DNA from 3 places in the Pseudoxanthomonas sp. YR558 genome. Region 3 is predicted to be linked to each of the others. Evidence: predicted binding sites of a transcription regulator. Region 3 holds the regulator's gene; each other region holds the start of a gene.
What was found. Region 3 encodes FliA, which starts transcription of late flagellar genes. Its sites were predicted from a motif close to TAAAGTTTNNCNNNCNNNGGCCGATAA; they were not measured.

Region 1: BM365_RS14675 (GGDEF domain-containing protein) is a predicted target of FliA. The motif match lies at 3,989-4,015, and genes of this name have one in related genera.
Region 2: BM365_RS15925 (GGDEF domain-containing protein) is a predicted target of FliA. The motif match lies at 1,375-1,401, and genes of this name have one in related genera.

What each region holds. Positions count from the first base shown of each region.
Region 1 covers NZ_FPCI01000002.1:668,980-674,747, reverse strand. Annotated here, with positions in the region: gene ptsP (phosphoenolpyruvate--protein phosphotransferase) at 1-614, shown strand, start outside; gene mgtE (magnesium transporter) at 819-2,180, shown strand; gene BM365_RS14690 (DUF1294 domain-containing protein) at 2,190-2,801, shown strand; gene BM365_RS14685 (carboxylesterase family protein) at 2,851-3,654, shown strand; gene BM365_RS14680 (hypothetical protein) at 3,657-3,932, shown strand; gene BM365_RS14675 (GGDEF domain-containing protein) at 4,073-5,632, shown strand; gene BM365_RS14670 (aspartate carbamoyltransferase catalytic subunit) at 5,651-5,768, opposite strand, start outside.
Region 2 covers NZ_FPCI01000002.1:927,705-933,472, forward strand. Annotated here, with positions in the region: gene BM365_RS15925 (GGDEF domain-containing protein) at 1-1,298, opposite strand, end outside; gene tsf (translation elongation factor Ts) at 1,507-2,385, opposite strand; gene rpsB (30S ribosomal protein S2) at 2,514-3,317, opposite strand; gene map (type I methionyl aminopeptidase) at 3,635-4,411, shown strand; gene glnD ([protein-PII] uridylyltransferase) at 4,456-5,768, shown strand, end outside.
Region 3 covers NZ_FPCI01000001.1:148,993-154,760, reverse strand. Annotated here, with positions in the region: gene flhA (flagellar biosynthesis protein FlhA) at 1-998, shown strand, start outside; gene flhF (flagellar biosynthesis GTPase FlhF) at 1,047-2,795, shown strand; partial or broken gene BM365_RS00650 (MinD/ParA family protein) at 2,851-3,663, shown strand; gene BM365_RS00645 (RNA polymerase sigma factor FliA) at 3,660-4,412, shown strand; gene cheY (chemotaxis response regulator CheY) at 4,530-4,910, shown strand; gene BM365_RS00635 (protein phosphatase CheZ) at 4,910-5,521, shown strand; gene BM365_RS18230 (hypothetical protein) at 5,557-5,691, shown strand; gene BM365_RS00630 (chemotaxis protein CheA) at 5,719-5,768, shown strand, end outside.

The DNA.
Region 1 (5,768 bases), on a different contig from region 3:
ACGTGTTCGACACCCAGTTGCGCGCCATCCTGCGCGCCTCGGCCTACGGCCCGGTGCGCATCCTGGTGCCGATGGTCAGCGGCCGCGAAGAACTGCTGGAAGTGCGCCGGCGCCTGCGCCGCGTCGGCCTGCAGCTGCGCAAGCAGGGGCACGAGGTCGCCGAGCACGTCGAACTCGGCGCGATGATCGAAGTACCCGCGGCCGCGATCGCCTTCCACGGCTTCGTGGACGTGGTCGACTTCGTCTCGATCGGCACCAACGACCTCGTCCAGTACCTGCTCGCGGCCGATCGCAACAACGAAGCGCTGGGCGAACTCTATTCGCCGCTGCATCCGGGTGTGCTGCGCCTGCTCCGGCACGTCATCAGCATCGGCGCCGAGCACAAGGTGCCGGTGGCGATGTGCGGCGAGATCGCCGGCGATGCCACGCTCGCGCCGATGTTGCTGGCCCTGGGCCTGCGCGAGTTCAGCCTGCATCCGGCGACCTTGCTGGAACTGCGCAAGGCGATCCGCGAGAGCGACCTATCGGACCTACAGGCCCGTGCGGCGAAACTGCTGCAGGCGCGCGACCGCGCCGGCATCGAGCGCTGGTTGAAGGCCGCCACCGCAACCTGACCCTGCCGCTGTGGGAGCGACGTCAGTCGCGATGGGGCGCCTGTGGTGGTCGATCGCGACTGACGTCGCTCCCACACCCCACGCTTCGTTCCAGCCCTTCCTGCAGGGTGTCCATAAATCGCAGGCCGGGCGATAATGGCGGAATGAACGCTTGATGCCCCGGTCGCATCCGCCTGACGGATCGGCCCCATTCCGGAGTACCGAATGGTCGAGACCATCCGCCACGACAAGACCGCACGCCAGTTGCGCCTGCTCTCCGACGCGCTCGACAGCGGTCGGCTGGGGCCCGTGCGTCGGTTGGTCAACACCTTGTCGCCCGCGGAGATCGGCAACCTGCTGGAATCGCTGCCGCCGGGCAAGCGCGAAGTCGTCTGGGGCCTGGTCGATCCGGAAGACGACGGCGAGGTGCTGGTGCACGTCGGCGACGAGGTGCGCGAAAGCCTGCTGGCGGACATGGACACCGACGAGATCGTCGCCGCGGTCGAGGACCTCGACATCGACGATCTCGCGGACCTGGTCGAGGACCTGCCCGACACCGTCATCGACGAAGTCCTCAAGTCGATGGACCGCGAGAACCGCGAGCGCCTGGAACAGGTGCTGTCGTACGCGGAGGACACCGCTGGCCGCCTGATGAACCCGGACGTGGTCACCGTGCGCGCCGACGTCAACGTCGACGTGGTGCTGCGCTACCTGCGCCTGCGCGGCGAACTGCCGGACCACACCGACCACCTGTACGTGGTCAGCCGCCGCCACCAGTATCTGGGCCGCGTGCCCCTGGCCGCGCTCGTGACGCACGAGGACACCACGCCCATCAACCGGCTGATCGACGACGAGCAGCCGGCCATCGACGTGGGCGAGAGCGCGCAGGAAGTGGCGCGCCAGTTCTCCGACCATGACTGGGTGTCGGCGCCGGTCGTGGACGACAACAACATCCTGCTCGGCCGCATCACCATCGACGACGTGGTCGACATCATCCGTGAACAGGCCGAGCACCAGGCGCTGGGCGCCGCCGGCCTGGACGAGGACGAGGACCTGTTCTCGCCGGTCAAGCGCGCCGTGCGCGGCCGCGTGGTGTGGCTGGGCATCAACCTGTTTACCGCGTTCATGGCCGCCAGCGTGATCGGCCAGTTCGAGATGACGCTGGAGAAGATCGTCGCGCTCGCCGTGCTGATGCCCATCGTCGCCGGCATCGGCGGCAACGCCGCGGTGCAGGTGCTGACGCTGATGGTGCGCGGCCTCGCGCTGGGCCAGGTGGGCGCGAGCAACGCGCGCATCCTGCTGTGGAAGGAAATCCGCGTGGCGTTGATCAACGGCGTGCTGATCGGCAGCATCGTCGGCGTGATCGCCTTCGTCTGGTTCCGCAGCCCGTTGCTGTCGCTGGTGATCGCGATGGCACTCGTACTCAACTTCTGCGCCGCCGCCACCGCTGGCGTACTGCTGCCGCTGCTGCTCAAGCGGATGAACATCGACCCCGCCGTCGCCGGCACCGTCGTCGTCACCGCCGTGACCGACGTGATGGGCTTCTTCTGCTTCCTCGGCCTGGCGACGTTGATCCTGCTGCACTGAGGCCTGCGCATGGAGCGACTCGGCAAGGTCAGCGAATGGAACGACGACCGTGGCTTCGGTTTCGTCGCCCCGCTCGATGGCGAGCCCGCGCGCGTGTTCTTCCACGTCCGCGACTACCGGCTCGACGGTCGTCGTCCCGAGGTCGGCGAGTTGGTGAAGTTCACCGCGCAGCGCCAGCCCGACGGCAAATGGCGCGCACAGGCGGTACGCCGGACGGTTCCGGTCGCGCGCCATGCCAAGCCCGCCGCACGCGCCGCCGCTACGCCCCGCCCCGCTTCCCCCCTCGTCGGTGCGACAGCGGTGGTGCTGTACGCGCTCTTCATCGGCTGGGCGATCCGCGGCGACAGGCTTCCGTTCGAAGCGGTGTTCGTGGCGCTCGGGATGTCGGCCATCACCTTCGTCGTCTACGCGCTGGACAAGCATGCGGCGCAGACGGGGCGATGGCGCACGCCGGAGTCCACGCTGCATCTGCTCGAACTCGCCGGCGGCTGGCCCGGCGCATGGGTCGCGCAACAGCTGCTGCGGCACAAGTCGCGCAAGCCCGGTTACCGCGTCGTGTTCTGGCTCATGGTGGTGCTGCACGGCGTTGCCGTGGCCGCCTGGGTGTGGACGCGCGCGTGAACACGACGGGGTATCCTGCGCGCATCGTCGCCCCCGGATGCCTGCCTTCATGCGCCTTCCCTTCCGCTTCGCCCTCGCGTCCCTGCTGCTGGTCCTGATGAGCGCCTGCCAGACCGTCCCCACCTCGACCACCGGCGAGTTCGTCTCGCGCGAAGTCGCGTTGAACGGCAAGACCTACCGCTACCAGGTCTTCGTGCCCGCCTCGCGCTTCCGTTCGGGGGCGGTGCCCACCGTGCTCTTCCTCAACGGCTCCGGCGAGCGCGGCAGCGACGGCGTGAAGCAGACGATGGCGGGGCTCGGGCCGTACCTGCGCCAGCACGCGGCGGACTTCCCGGGGCTGGTGGTATTCCCGCAGGCGCCGGACGACACCGAATGGACCGAAGACGCGGGCCCGATCGCCTTCGCCACACTCGAGGCGGCGATGCGCGAGTTCAAGGGCGACCCGGCGCGCGTCTATCTCACCGGCATGTCGATGGGCGGCTATGGCACCTGGGAACTCGCACTCCAGCAGCCCACCCGCTTCGCCGCCCTGGTGCCGATCTGCGGCGGCGTCACCGTGGACTGGACCGACGCGCGGCCCGGCCTGCGCGCGCGCACGGTGGGCAACGCGGCCGACCCGTTCGCCGCCACCGCGCAGCGCCTGAAGGACGTGCCGGTGTGGATCTTCCACGGCGGCAAGGACGACGTGGTGCCGCCCTCGCAGTCGCGCCGCATGGATGCCGCGCTGAAGGCCGTCGGCGCGCGCGACGCGCGCTACACCGAGTTCCCCGACGCCAACCACAACAGCTGGGATGCGACCTACGCCTACGCCCCGATGTGGGACTGGCTGTTCGCCCAGCGCCGGGGCCGCTGAGCATGGCGGAACTGGTCGAAGACTATTTCGCCGACGGCTGGCGCGAACGCCCGCTGGCCTGCCCCTGCGGCTGGGAAGGCGATAGCCGCGGCATGGCGATGGAGCTGCACGACGCCGTCACCGACTACGCGTGCCCCACCTGCGGCAACCTGCTGCTGATCGTCAGCCACCCCGATCTGGCCCAGGTGCGGCAGGCCGCCGCGGCCGGCAATGCGGAAGCCGCCGGCCAGTTGGCCATCATCGAAGAAGCCCTGGCCCGCTTCCCGCCCGCCGACTGAGCCGCGGCCCCGGTCACGCTTCGCCGACGCCGCGGGCCCCGGACGCCATCGCACCCTCAACCGCCGCCGATCCCGGCCGATAACCCGGCATCCCCTGGTGGCTGACGGGCATCCGCCCATGGCCGTGCGAGCGACTTCCGATGGCTGACGCAGCCGACGACAACTCCGGAATTTCTGGCGGCCTCCGCCGGTTTTGGTCGCGCCGTCGCGAGGCCACCGAATCCTCATCGCACGAGCTCACCACGACGGGCACGGCCCGTTCGCGACCTGCGATCAGCAGCGCGCAGTTGCAGGCCCTGTTCGCCCATGCGGAAGAACCCGCCGCCCTGCTCTCCGCCTTCGCGTACGGCGTCGCCGGCCTGCCGGGCGAACTGCAGGGCATGGGCGAACGCCTGCAGTCCGCGCATGCCGACGGCGATTGGCCACGCTATGGCCGCGCGATGCGCCAGCTCATCGACAAGTACATCCGCACGATCCTGGACGAGCCGTTGTCCGGCGAAGCCGAGCAATTGCGCGACCTGCTGCACCAGTTGCTCGCGGGCGGCATCGAGCACCTGCTGCGCGACGACGCCGCCCTGCTGCCGCAGGCGCATGCCCTGGCCGACCGCGTCCGCCAATGGCAACCGGCGCAGGCGCTGGACCCGCTCGGCGCGGACCTGAAGGAACTCTGCCTGCAGGTCGGCCTGCGTACGCACGAAGTCAACGACGCGCAGGAACTGATGCGCAGCCTGTTCGACCTGCTGCTGGAGAACGTCGGCGAACTGATCGAGGACGGCAGCTGGCTGCAGGACCAGATCGGCGCGGTGCGCCAGCTGCTGGCCGGTCCGCTCGACCGCACCTCGCTGGAGCAGACCCGCGCCGGCCTGCGCGAGGTGATCTACAAGCAGGGCCTGCTGAAGCAGGGGCTGGCCGAGTCGAAAGCCTCGATGAAGGACATGATGGTCACCTTCGTCGAACGCCTCGACGGCATGGCCAGCAGCACCGGCGAGTACCACGACCGCATCACCTTCCACGCGCAGGCCATCCGCGAGAGCCGCAGCATCGCCGAACTCGGCAAGCGCATGGAAGACATCCTGCAGGACACGGCCGACGTGCAGGCGCAGGCGCTGCGTGCGCGCGACAGCCTGATCGAGGCACGCCGCGAGGTGGAAGCCGCCGAACAACGCGTCGCCGACCTGGAAGTGGAACTGCAATCGGTCTCCGAACTGGTCCGCGTCGACCAGCTGACGGATGCATTGAACCGCCGCGGCTTCGACGAACTGTTCAAGCGCGAATCCGTCCGCGCCCTGCGCAGCGGCCAGACCCTGAGCCTGGCGATGCTGGACCTGGACGACTTCCGCCACATCAACGCCGCGCACGGCCACCTCGGCGGCGACGCCGCGCTGTGCCACGTGGTGGTGATGGCGCGCGCCACGCTGCGCGCGAGCGATGCGATCGCGCGCTTCGGCGGCGAAGAATTCGTGCTGCTGCTGCCCGATACCAGTTTCCTGGAAGCCACCGGCACGCTGGAACGCCTGCGCGGCCGGCTGGCCCACAAGCCGCTGATCCACGATGGGCGCGGCGTGATGGTGACCTTCAGCGCCGGCGTCGCGCGCTGGCGGCCGGGCGAATCGCAGGACGAACTGCTCGCGCGCGCCGACCGCGCCATGTACCAGGCCAAGCAGGCCGGCAAGGACCGCATCGTCGCCGCCGAGGAATGACCTCGGCGCGACGGTGCCTCAGCCCAGCAGCGTCTCCAGCACTGCCATGCGCACGGCCACGCCGTTGCTCACCTGGCGCAGCACCAGCGATTGCGGACCGTCGGCGACTTCGTCGGTGATCTCCACGCCGCGGTTG
Region 2 (5,768 bases), on a different contig from region 3:
GACAGAATGCGGCGCACGACCAGGGCCGCAGCCTCCTCTCCGATGCCCGGGAGCACCACCAGGAATTCCTCGCCGCCGTAACGGGCGACGATGTCGCTGCTGCGCACCCGCCGCATCAGCACCTTGGCGAAGTTGCGCAGGACTTCGTCGCCGACCAGGTGGCCCCAGCGGTCGTTCACCTGCTTGAAATCATCGAGGTCGATGAAGGCGATCGATAGCGGCCAGCCGTGGCGCGTGGCGGCCTCGAACTCCTTCTCCAGCACTTCTTCCAATTGACTGCGGTTGTAGGCGCCCGTCAACGGGTCGCGGCGCACTTCCTCGGCGAGACGGCGCGCGCGGTCTTCGTGTTCGTCGGCTTCCTTCCGTGCCCGCGCGGCTTCCTGGATCTCGCGCAGGTTGCGCACCACCAGCAGTTCTCGCGCCTGGTCCAAGAGCGCCTGGATGCGCGCGGGCGGCGCGGGCGGCACATCGAACATCGCGCAGACCTCGGGCAGGGCGGCCACCATCTCTTCGGTCAGGGCGAGGAACGCGGCGTAATCCAACCCGAGGCGGGTGGCCGCGTGCAACGCCGCGTCGCGATGCGCGGCTTCGGTGCGCGCGGCGTCGTCGGCCGCCAGCCAGATGTCGGCGATGTGGCCCGATACCGCGACGCAGGCGTTGAAGCCGGTATCGGAGGCGGGGTGCTCGCTCTCGATGATCGCCTCACGCAACAGCGCTGGCAGATTCCATTGGCGCGCCAACCAGCCGCCGACGGTGGCGTGGTCGCATCCTAGCAAGTCGCGCTCGGCGGCGATCAGCGCCGCGTTGTCCTCGGCGTTCTCCACCAGGCGTGCGTAATCCTCGCCCAGCACTTCAAGCAAGGCCAGCATGCCGATGTCCTGCAGCAGGCCGGCCAGCATGAGCTCTTCGGCTTTGCGGATGCCCGCATGTTGGCCGAGCAGACGGCTGGCCAGTGCGGCGATCACGCTGCGGCGCCAGACGCGCGCTTGCGCCAACGGATGGCTGCCGCTACCACAACGCGCCAGCGAGAAACCGAGTGCGAGCGTCAGCGTCGCGTTGAGGCCGAGCACCGTCAGCGCCTGCGACAGGTTCTCCACGCGACGACGGCTTGCGTACAGCGGCGAGTTCGCGATGCGCAGCATGCGGGCGCTCAGCGCAGCATCCAGACCGATCGCGTCGGCCGCGGTCGCCATCACGACCTCGGGGTCCTGCGCGAGCTCGATGATGCGCAATGCCACACCCGGCGGGCTAGGCAGGTTGCGGCAATTCAGGAGCTGGGCTTCGAGTTCGGGACGCATCCGGGTGCGCACTGCGTTGAAAGGAGTTGCCGGCAGCATGCCAGCAAAGCGTGACGAAGTGTCACCTTTGTAACCAGTTTCGGCGCAGGAAGGACAAACTTTAGCGACGCGCGACGAACGGTCGCGGCCATCAGGGGAGACGTTCTCGGAAAACAAAAAAGCCGCGGTTCCCCGCGGCTTTCTTGCATGCGACAGGTTTGGCGATGGCTTACGCCAGGCCGGCCTGCTTCATCACTTCGGCGGCGTAATCTTCCACCACCTTCTCGATGCCTTCGCCGACCACCAGGCGCTGGAAGCCGATCACGTCGGCGCCGGCGGCCTTGACCACCTGCTCGACCGACTTGTCGCTGTCCAGCACGTACGGCTGGCCGTACAGGGTGACTTCGTTGACGATCTTGTTGATCTTGCCGGAGATGATCTTCTCCAGGATGTCGGCCGGCTTGGCCTTGTCCTTGTCGGACATCTTGGCCAGCTCGATTTCCTTTTCCTTCGCCACGAACTCGGCCGGCACGTCGGAGGCCTTGTTGTGCGGGGGGTTCATCGCGGCGATGTGCATCGCCAGGCCGCGGGCCAGGTCGGCGTCGCCACCCTTGACCTCGACCAGCACGCCGATCTTGCCGCCGTGCACGTAGGCCGCGACGCTGTTGGTGCTGTCGATGGCGACCAGACGACGGATCTGCATGTTCTCGCCCAGCTTGGCGATGGCTGCGGCGCGGGCTTCTTCCACCGTCTCGCCGGAGGCCAGCTTGGCGCTCTTCAGCGCATCGGCATCGGCGGCGCCGGACGTCAGCGCAGCCTGCGCGATCGCGTCCGTGAAGGCGATGAAGTTGCTGTCCTTGGCGACGAAGTCGGTCTCGGAGTTGATCTCGACCAGCACGGCCTTGCCGCCGTCCTGGGCCACGGCGATGCGGCCTTCGGCGGTGACGCGGTCGGCCTTCTTGTCGGCCTTGGCCAGGCCGGACTTGCGCAGCCACTCGGCGGCGGCGTCGATGTCGGCCTTGTTCTCGGTGAGTGCCTTCTTGCACTCCATCATGCCGGCGCCGGTGCGCTCGCGCAGTTCCTTGACCAGGGAAGCGGTGATTTCCACGGGATTACCTCGGTTAGCGAATTCGGTGGACGGTACGGATGCCGTCCTGTCGTATCCCGGTCGGCGCGAATCGCGCCGGACGGGAGGAAAGCCGCCGCGCAGCATGGCGCGGCGGCGTTGCAGCCGGATTACTCGGCAGCGGCTTCGTCGGACTTCTTGCCGGCGGCCTTCTTGGCCGGGGCGCGACGGGCACCCTTGTCGTCGCCGCCTTCAGCGAACTCTTCCTCGCGGACGGTCGCGGCGTTCGGCGACGCGGCCTTGCCTTCCAACACGGCGTCGGCGGCGGCACGGGCGTACAGCTGCACGGCGCGGATGGCGTCGTCGTTGCCGGGGATGGCGTAGTCGACCAGGGCCGGGTCGTAGTTGGAGTCGACCACCGCGATCACCGGGATGCCGAGCTTCTTGGCTTCCTTGATGGCGATGTCTTCATGGCCGATGTCGATGACGAACAGCGCGTCCGGCAGACGGTTCATGTCCTTGATGCCGCCCAGCGAGGCTTCCAGCTTGTCGCGCTCGCGGCGCAGGCCCAGCACTTCGTGCTTGACCAGCTTCTCGAAGGTGCCGTCGGTTTCGGCGGATTCCAGTTCCTTCAGGCGGGCGACCGACTTCTTCACGGTGGCGAAGTTGGTCAGCGTGCCGCCCAGCCAACGCTGGGTCATGTACGGCATGCCACAACGCACGGCCTCTTCCTTCACGGCTTCGCGCGCGCTGCGCTTGGTGCCCAGGAACAGCACGGTGCCGCGCTTCTGGGCAACGCCCGAGAGGAAGTTCATCGCGTCGTTGAACAGCGGAACGGTCTTCTCGAGGTTGATGATGTGGATCTTGCCGCGGGCACCGAAGATGTACGGCGCCATCTTGGGGTTCCAGTAGCGGGTCTGGTGGCCGAAATGGACGCCGGCTTCCAGCATCTGGCGCATGGTGACTTGGGGCATTGCTCTACTCCTGATAAGGAACCCGCCGCCAGGCAAAAGGAAGGCGGTGCCCGCGAGGGCAGGGTTCCGGGGTTGGGCCTCCCTGTCGCTTCCGTGACCGAACCCTTCTGGTGAAGGGCACCCCGGCACGGGCGGTGGCGACAGGTGTGGATTCGTCGGTGACGCCCGACGTGGGCGGTCCGGCCGGGCGTGCCCGGGCGCGAAGCCGCGGGATTATAGCCGTCATCGGCGGCTGGCCGCAAACCGAGGGCGGGCCGCGGAGGGGGCGGAAGTCCCGGGGCGTTCAGCTGGCGGGCCAAATGGGGGATAATCGGCCAATGGCCATCCAGCTGAAAACCCCCGAAGACCTCGCCCAGATGCGCATCGCCGGCCGGCTGGCCGCCGAGGTGCTCCAGGTGGTCGCCCCGCACGTGAAGCCGGGCGTGACCACCGCCGAACTCGACCGCATCTGCCACGATCACATCGTCAACGTGCAGAAGGCGATCCCGGCGAACGTGGGCTACAAGGGCTTCCCGGCCACCGTCTGCACCTCGGTCAACAACGTCATCTGCCACGGTATCCCCAGCGAAGGGAAGGTCCTCAAGGACGGCGACATCCTCAACATCGATGTCACCGTCATCAAGGACGGTTGGCACGGCGACACCAGCCGCATGTACGTCGTCGGCACCCCGTCCGTGATGGCGAAGCGCCTGGTGGACGTCACCCGCGAGGCCATGTTCCGCGGCATCCGTGCGGTGAAGCCGGGCGCCACCCTGGGCGACGTGGGTTACGCGATCCAGCAGTACGCGGAGGGCGAACGCTTCAGCGTGGTGCGTGAGTACTGCGGCCACGGCATCGGCAAGGTCTACCACGACGAACCGCAGGTGCTGCATTACGGCCGCTCGGGCGAAGGCGTGGTCCTGAAGCCGGGTATGACCTTCACCATCGAGCCGATGATCAACGAGGGCGCCCGCCATACCAAGGTACTGCCCGATGGTTGGACCGTGGTGACCAAGGACCGCAAGCTTTCGGCGCAGTGGGAGCACACGGTGGCGGTCACCGAGGATGGCGTCGAAATCCTGACCCGCGTGCCGGGCGACGACAACGACCTGTGAGCGTCCCGGTAGCCGCGAACGGACATGCGACGCGGCTTCCGGACATCGGCCCGGATGTCGCCGATGACGCGGCCTGGTCGGCCGCGGCCCGTATCTCGCTGGGTCACACCGATGCCCGCCTGGACAAGCGTTTCGACCAGGATGACGGCATGGACCGCATCTTGGCCTTGCGCGCGCGCGCGGTCGACCATCTTCTGAAAGACGCGTGGTTGCGCTGTATCCCGGAGAACGCGCCGATGGCCCTGTTCGCCGTGGGCGGTTACGGGCGCGGCGAACTGTTCCCGCAATCGGACGTCGACGTGCTCGTGCTGGCCGGTAGCGACGTGCAGCTGGCCCATCACGATGCGGTGGCGCGTTTCTTCGCGACGTTGTGGGATGCCGGCCTGCCGATCAGCCACAGCGTGCGTTCGGCGGTGGAATGCACTGCGGCTGCGGCCGCGGACCAGACCGTATTGACCGCGCTGATCGAAGAGCGCCTGATCGTCGGCGAGCCCGTCGACGAAGGTCTGCTGATCGATGCGATCGGCCCGGCCCGCGTGTGGCCGCCGCGCGATTTCTTCGTGGCCAAGCGCGAGGAACTGCGCATCCGCCACGCGCGTTTCGGCGATACCTCGGACAATCTCGAACCCAACATCAAGGATGGTCCGGGCGGTCTGCGCGACCTGCACACGCTGGGCTGGATGGCGCTGCGCACGTTCGGTGTGCGCGATCTCGAACCCTTGGTGGGCATGGGCCACCTGGGCCAGGACGAAGCCGTGGCGCTGGCGCGAGAACGCCGTGCATTGGGCCGCCTGCGTTATGGCCTGCATCGCGTGGCCGGGCGGGCGGAAGAGCGGTTGCGCTTCGATTACCAGAAGACCCTGGCCCAGCGGCTGGGGTTCGCCGACGACGCGGAAAATCTCGGCGTCGAGAAGATGATGCAGGGGTTCTACCGCAGCGCCGCCATCGTGCGCCGGATCAGCGATCGCCTGCTTCAGCGCTTCGAAGAGCAGTTCGACGGCGAAGCGCTGGCCGAACCGCTAGACGCGGACTTCGCCCTGCGTCGCGGCTACCTCGCCGCGCGCGACGCCGCTTGGCCGTCGGGCGATGCCTCGCAGGTTTTCGCGCTGTTCGCGGCGTGGGCCGCGAACCCGCAGGTGCGCGGGCTGCATTCGCGCACCGCGCGCGCACTGGCCGAGTCGTTGCCGAAGCTGTCGTCGTATCCACAGGCAGGGCGCAGTCAGCGCGATGCCTTCATGGCCCTGCTGCGCGGGCCGCGCGCGGTGGAAACGCTCACCCGCATGGCGCGGCTGGGCGTGCTGGGGCAGTGGATTCCTGCCTTCGCACGTGTCTCAGGACGCATGCAGTTCGACCTGTT
Region 3 (5,768 bases):
TCGATCCGCTGGGCCTGGAAGTCGGCTACCGGCTGATCCCGCTGGTCGACAAGAACCAGGGTGGCGAGCTGATGTCCCGCATTAAGGCGGTGCGCCGGAAGCTGACCCAGGACCTCGGCTTCCTGATCCCGCCGGTGCACATCCGCGACAACCTGGAACTGCCGTCCAACGGATACCGCCTGCTGGTGCACGGCGTGCCCGTCGCCACCGCGGAGATCCACCCGGATCGCGAACTGGCCCTGGACCCGGGCGGCGCCTTCGGCGCCATCGACGGCATTCCCGGCAAGGATCCGGCGTTCGGCCTGGATGCGGTCTGGATCCAGGCGCACCAGAAGGCCACGGCCGAATCGCTGGGCTACACCGTGGTCGATCCGGCCACCGTCATGGCCACCCATCTTTCGCACCTGGTGCGCGAACACGCCCCGGAACTGCTCGGCCACGAGGAGGTACAGCAGCTGCTGTCCCAGCTCGGCCGCAACGCGCCGAAGCTGGTCGAGGACCTCACGCCCAAGGCGCTGCCGCTGGCCACCGTGGTGCGCGTGCTGCAGAACCTGTTGATCGAGCGCGTGCCGATCCGCCAGCTGCGCCGCATCGTCGAGGCGCTGGTGGAGTTCGCGCCGCAGAACGCCGATCCGGCCGCGCTCACGGCCGCCGTACGCACCTCGCTGGGGCGGTTCATCGTGCAGGAGATCTCCGGCATGACCCCCGAGCTGCCCGTCTACACCTTGGCGCCGAATCTGGAACGCGTCTTGCAGGACAGCACCCAGGGAACCGGCGCGGCGCTGGAACCGGGACTGGCGGAACGCCTGCACCAGAGCCTCGCCGACGTGGTGACCAAGCAGGAAGCCCGCAGCGAGCCTGCGGTGGTGCTGGTACCGGGAACGGTCCGCGCCGCCCTCGCCCGACTGGTCCGCCACAGCGTCCCCTCGCTGTCGGTGCTGGCCTACAGCGAGGTTCCCGAAGACAAGCGGTTGAAGCTGGTCGGCACGATCAGCTGAGACCGGGAGCAGCAGAACCCGACGCGACACCGAACCGGATAGCACGCCATGAAAATCAAACGCTTCGTCGCTCCCGACATGCGCACCGCCTTCGCCCTGGTCCGCCAGGAACACGGCCCGGATGCGGTGATCCTGTCCAACCGCGTCACCGAGGACGGCGTCGAGATCGTCGCCGCCAGCAACTACGACGAAGCGCTGGTGAAGCACACCCTGGACGCGATGCGCCCGGCCAACGCCACCGCACCGCTGCATCCGCTGCTCGATCCGGCCGCACCGAACCGCGCCACGAACACCGACGCGAATGCCGCGGCACCGGCACCGAGCGCACCGGCGCTGTCGCCCGCCGAGGCCGCCGCCAGCTACTTCGCGCGCCGTCAGACCGCACAGGCACCGGCCGCACAGGCGACCCCCGTGCGCGCTGAAACTACGGTCGTCGCGCCGCGCACGCCCGCGGCACCCCTCGCCGCCACGCCGGTCACGGCTGCCAACGAAGCGCCGCCGCGCTTCACCCCCAGCCAGCCGTTGCGCGAGATCGCGCCGCAGCTGATCGAACCCGAATCCTTCGCCTCCAAACTGGCCGCCTGCCTGCCGGCACCGCCCGCCAACGAACCGGCGCCGGTCATCGCCCCGATCAACGACACCATCGCCGAGCCCGCCATCGTGCCGCGTGCGCGTACCGCCGTGCGTACGGACGCCGACGACACCCTGGACCTGGACGCCCTGCTGCCGTCGATCGCACCGCCCGTCGCGTTGCCGGAACCGGCGCCCGCGCCGAAGGTGGCCACCTTGCCGGCCGCACGCACGACCACGGCGACCGCCGTCCCCGCCCCGTCCGCCGTCACTGTGCCGACGCTCACCGTCGTGACCGACGAGACGGCCGATGCGCGCGAAAGCGACGAACAGTTGGTGCACATGCGCGGCGAGCTGGCCGCGATGCGCGAAATGATCGAACGCGAGATGCACCGCCTCACCGACGAGCGCCTGCGCGGTTCGCCGGTGCGCATGCAGGCGATGGAACTGATGGAGGATTACGGCTTCGACGCCGGCATCACCCGCGACATCGCCCTGCAGATTCCTGCCGACACCGAAGCCCATCGTGGCCGCGGCCTGATGCTGGGCTTGCTGTCGAAGAAGTTGCCCGTCACCGAGATCGACCCGCTGGAAGCCGGTGGCGTGATCGCCCTCGTCGGCCCCACCGGCGCCGGCAAGACCACCACCATCGCCAAGCTGGCGGCCTGCTTCGCGCAGCGCCACAACGCACGCGACGTCGCCCTGGTCACCACCGACACCGTGCGTGTCGGCGGTCGCGAGCAGCTGCACGGCTACGGCCGCCAGCTCGGCATCGCGGTGCACGAAGCCGACAGCGCGCAGAGCCTGGCGTTGGTGCTGGAACGCCTGCGCGACTACAAGCTGGTGCTGATCGACACCGCCGGCCTGGGCCAGCGCGACCGCAACCTGGTCGGCCAGCTCAACTGGCTGCGCGCTTCCGGCCAAGTGCAGACCCTGCTCTGCCTGCCGGCCAACTCCCATTTCTCCGACCTGGACGAAGTCGTCCGCCGCTTCAGCACCGTGCAGCCGCAAGGCGTGGTGCTGACCAAGCTCGACGAAACCGGTCGCCTGGGCTCCGCGCTGTCGGTGGTCGTGGACCACCAGCTGCCGATGGCCTGGGTGACCGACGGCCAGCGCGTGCCCGACGACCTCCACCGCGCCAACAGCGCCCACCTCGTGCTGCGGCTGGACCAGCTGCGCCGCGAAGCCGACGAACCCTGCTCGACCGAGGCCACCCATGTCGCCTGACCACCTGCTGCAGACCAATCCGCGCAGCACCCCGCCGATCCCGTCCGCGTTCCATCCGGTGCGCGTCATCGCCATCACCGGCGGCAAGGGCGGCGTGGGCAAGACCAACGTCTCCGTGAACCTGGCGATCTCGCTGGCCGAGATGGGCAAGCGTACGCTGCTAATGGACGCCGACCTGGGCCTGGCCAACGTGGACGTGCTGCTCGGCCTGTCGCCGAAGTTCACCCTGGCCGATCTCGTCGCCGGCCGCTGCCAGCTCGAGGATGTGCTGCTGGAAGGGCCTGAAGGCCTGATGGTGGTGCCGGCTTCGTCGGGTTTCCGCCACATGGCCGAACTGACGCCGGCCGAACACGTCGGCCTGGTCAACGTGTTCTCCGAACTGCAGCGCGCCCTCGACGTCATGGTGGTCGACACCGCCGCCGGCATCACCGACAGCGTGCTGACCTTCTGCCAGGCCGCGCAGGACACCGTCGTGGTCGTCTGCGACGAACCGGCGTCGATCACCGACGCCTACGCGCTGATCAAGGTGCTGGCGCGCGAACGCGGCCTGGACCGCGTGCACGTCATCGCCAACATGGTCCGCGACCCCAACGAGGGCCGGAAGCTGTACGAGAAGCTGGCCCGCGTCTGCGAGCGCTTCCTCGGCGACGTCGCCCTGCATTACCTGGGCGCCGTGCCGCAGGACGACTGGCTGCGCCGCGCCGTGCAGCGCCAGCAGGCCGTCGTGAAGGCGTACCCGGGCAGCCCATCCGCCCGCGCCATCACCGACATCGCCCGCGTCGCCGCCCGCTGGCAGCCGCCGCAAGGCGCCCGCGGCAACGTGGAGTTCTTCGTCGAACGCCTGATCCAGCGCGGGGTGGCCGCATGAACACCGCCGCCGCCCAGTACCGCGCCGTCCAGCGCAGTGCCGCCACCGACTGCGTCACCCAGCATGCCGACCTCGTGCGCCGCATCGCCCATCACCTGGCGGCACGCCTGCCGGCCAGCGTGGAGATCGACGACCTGATCCAGGCCGGCATGATCGGCCTGATCGAAGCCTCGCGCAGCTACGACGCCGAACAGGGCGCATCGTTCGAAACCTATGCCTCGATCCGCATCCGCGGCTCGATGATCGACGAGATCCGCCGTGGCGATTGGGTGCCTCGCTCGGTGCATCGCCGTGCGCGCCAGGCCGCCGCTACCGTGCGCGAGATCGAACAGCGCACCGGACGCGCCGCCATCGCCACCGAAGTCGCCTCGGCGATGGAGATGCCGCTGCCGGAATACCTGCGCCTGATGGAAGACGCCGCGCGCGGCCAGGTGCTGAGCCTGGAATCGCATATCGACGACCACGGCGAGCCGAACACCGCGCGTACCGGCGGCCCGTCGCCGCAGCAGAACCTGGAGCGCAGCGAATTCCGCCAGCAGTTGGTCAAGGCCATCGGCCACCTGCCGGAGCGCGAACAGCTCGTCCTCTCGATGTACTACGAGAAGGAACTCAACCTGAAGGAAATCGGCGCGGTGCTCGGCGTCAGCGAGTCGCGGGTCTGCCAAATCCACGGCCAGGCCATGGTCCGCCTGCGCGGCCGCCTGCAGGTCTTCGAGAAGGCCGACGCCGGCCTGGAAACCGACGACTGAAGAATCCCCGCGGCCTGCCGATAAAGCTCCGGTAGGCCGCCGCGTGCAGCCCCTGCCCTGCCCTCGCCCCTGACCGGGCACGCTTTACTGGAGTTCGATGTGACCGCCAACAAGAACATGCGCATCCTGATCGTGGACGACTTCTCCACCATGCGCCGCATCATCAAGAACCTGCTCAACGACCTCGGCTATACCAACACGGCCGAGGCCGAAGACGGCAACAGCGCGCTGACCGCGCTGTCGCAGGGCAGCTTCGAATTCGTGGTCACCGACTGGAACATGCCCGGCATGACCGGCATCGAGCTGCTGAAGGCGATCCGCGCCGACGATCGCTTCAAGACGCTGCCCGTGCTGATGGTCACCGCCGAAGCCAAGCGCGAGCAGATCATCGAAGCCGCGCAGAACGGCGTGAATGGCTACATCATCAAACCGTTCACCGCGCAGACGCTGGAAGAGAAGCTCGGCAAGATCTTCGAACGCCTGGGAGCGGCCGCCTGATGAATGCCGTCGCCGACGTCACTGGTGCGCGCGCCGCGCTGGTGGAACGGCTGCAGCACGCGCTCGATGCCCTCGAACAGGGCGACGAAGCCGGCTGGCGCCGCGAACTGGACACCATCGCCGCCTGGCGTACGCAGCCGATGATGCAGGGCTTGGGTCGCCTCGCCCGCGAACTGGCGCAGACCCTGGGCGAACTGCCCCCGACCGACGCCGGTGAGCTGGACGACGCCTGCTCGCGCCTGGACCACGTGGTCGAGATGACCGAACAGGCCAGCCACAAGACGCTGGACCTGGCCGAACAGTGCCGCGGCTACGCCACCCAGCTGAAGGGCACCGCCTTGTCGGCCGAACAGGCTGCGCTGGTGGACAGCATCGGCAAGGGCCTGTCGGAAATGGCGCTCGCGCAGAGCTACCAGGACCTCACCGGCCAGATCATCCGCCGTGTCGCCGGCATCGTCCGCCGGGTGCACGAGGGCTTCGGTGCACTCGGCCTGCCGCCGCCGGAGAAGAAAGAGACTTCAGAACTCGCCGGTCCGGCCGTTGCTGGTCTTGACCGCAACGCGTTCTCGCAGGACGACGCCGACGACCTGCTCTCCGGCCTGGGCCTGTAGCCCACCGTCGGGCGCTGCGGAACCGGAGACCTGCCATGCGCCACCGTTCCGTCCATCGTCATCCGCTCCTCCTGCTGTTCGTCGGGCTGCTGCTGGCCTGCGACGTGATCGCCCGGCGCCTGACCGCGCGCCGCGCCGCGTCGCCTCGCCTGGTCCACCCCGCCCGCTGATCGACCGCTTCCGGTAACCGCCCGTCCATGTCCGCCGTCACGCCCGAAATCGCCGCCGACTTCCTGATCGAAGCGCA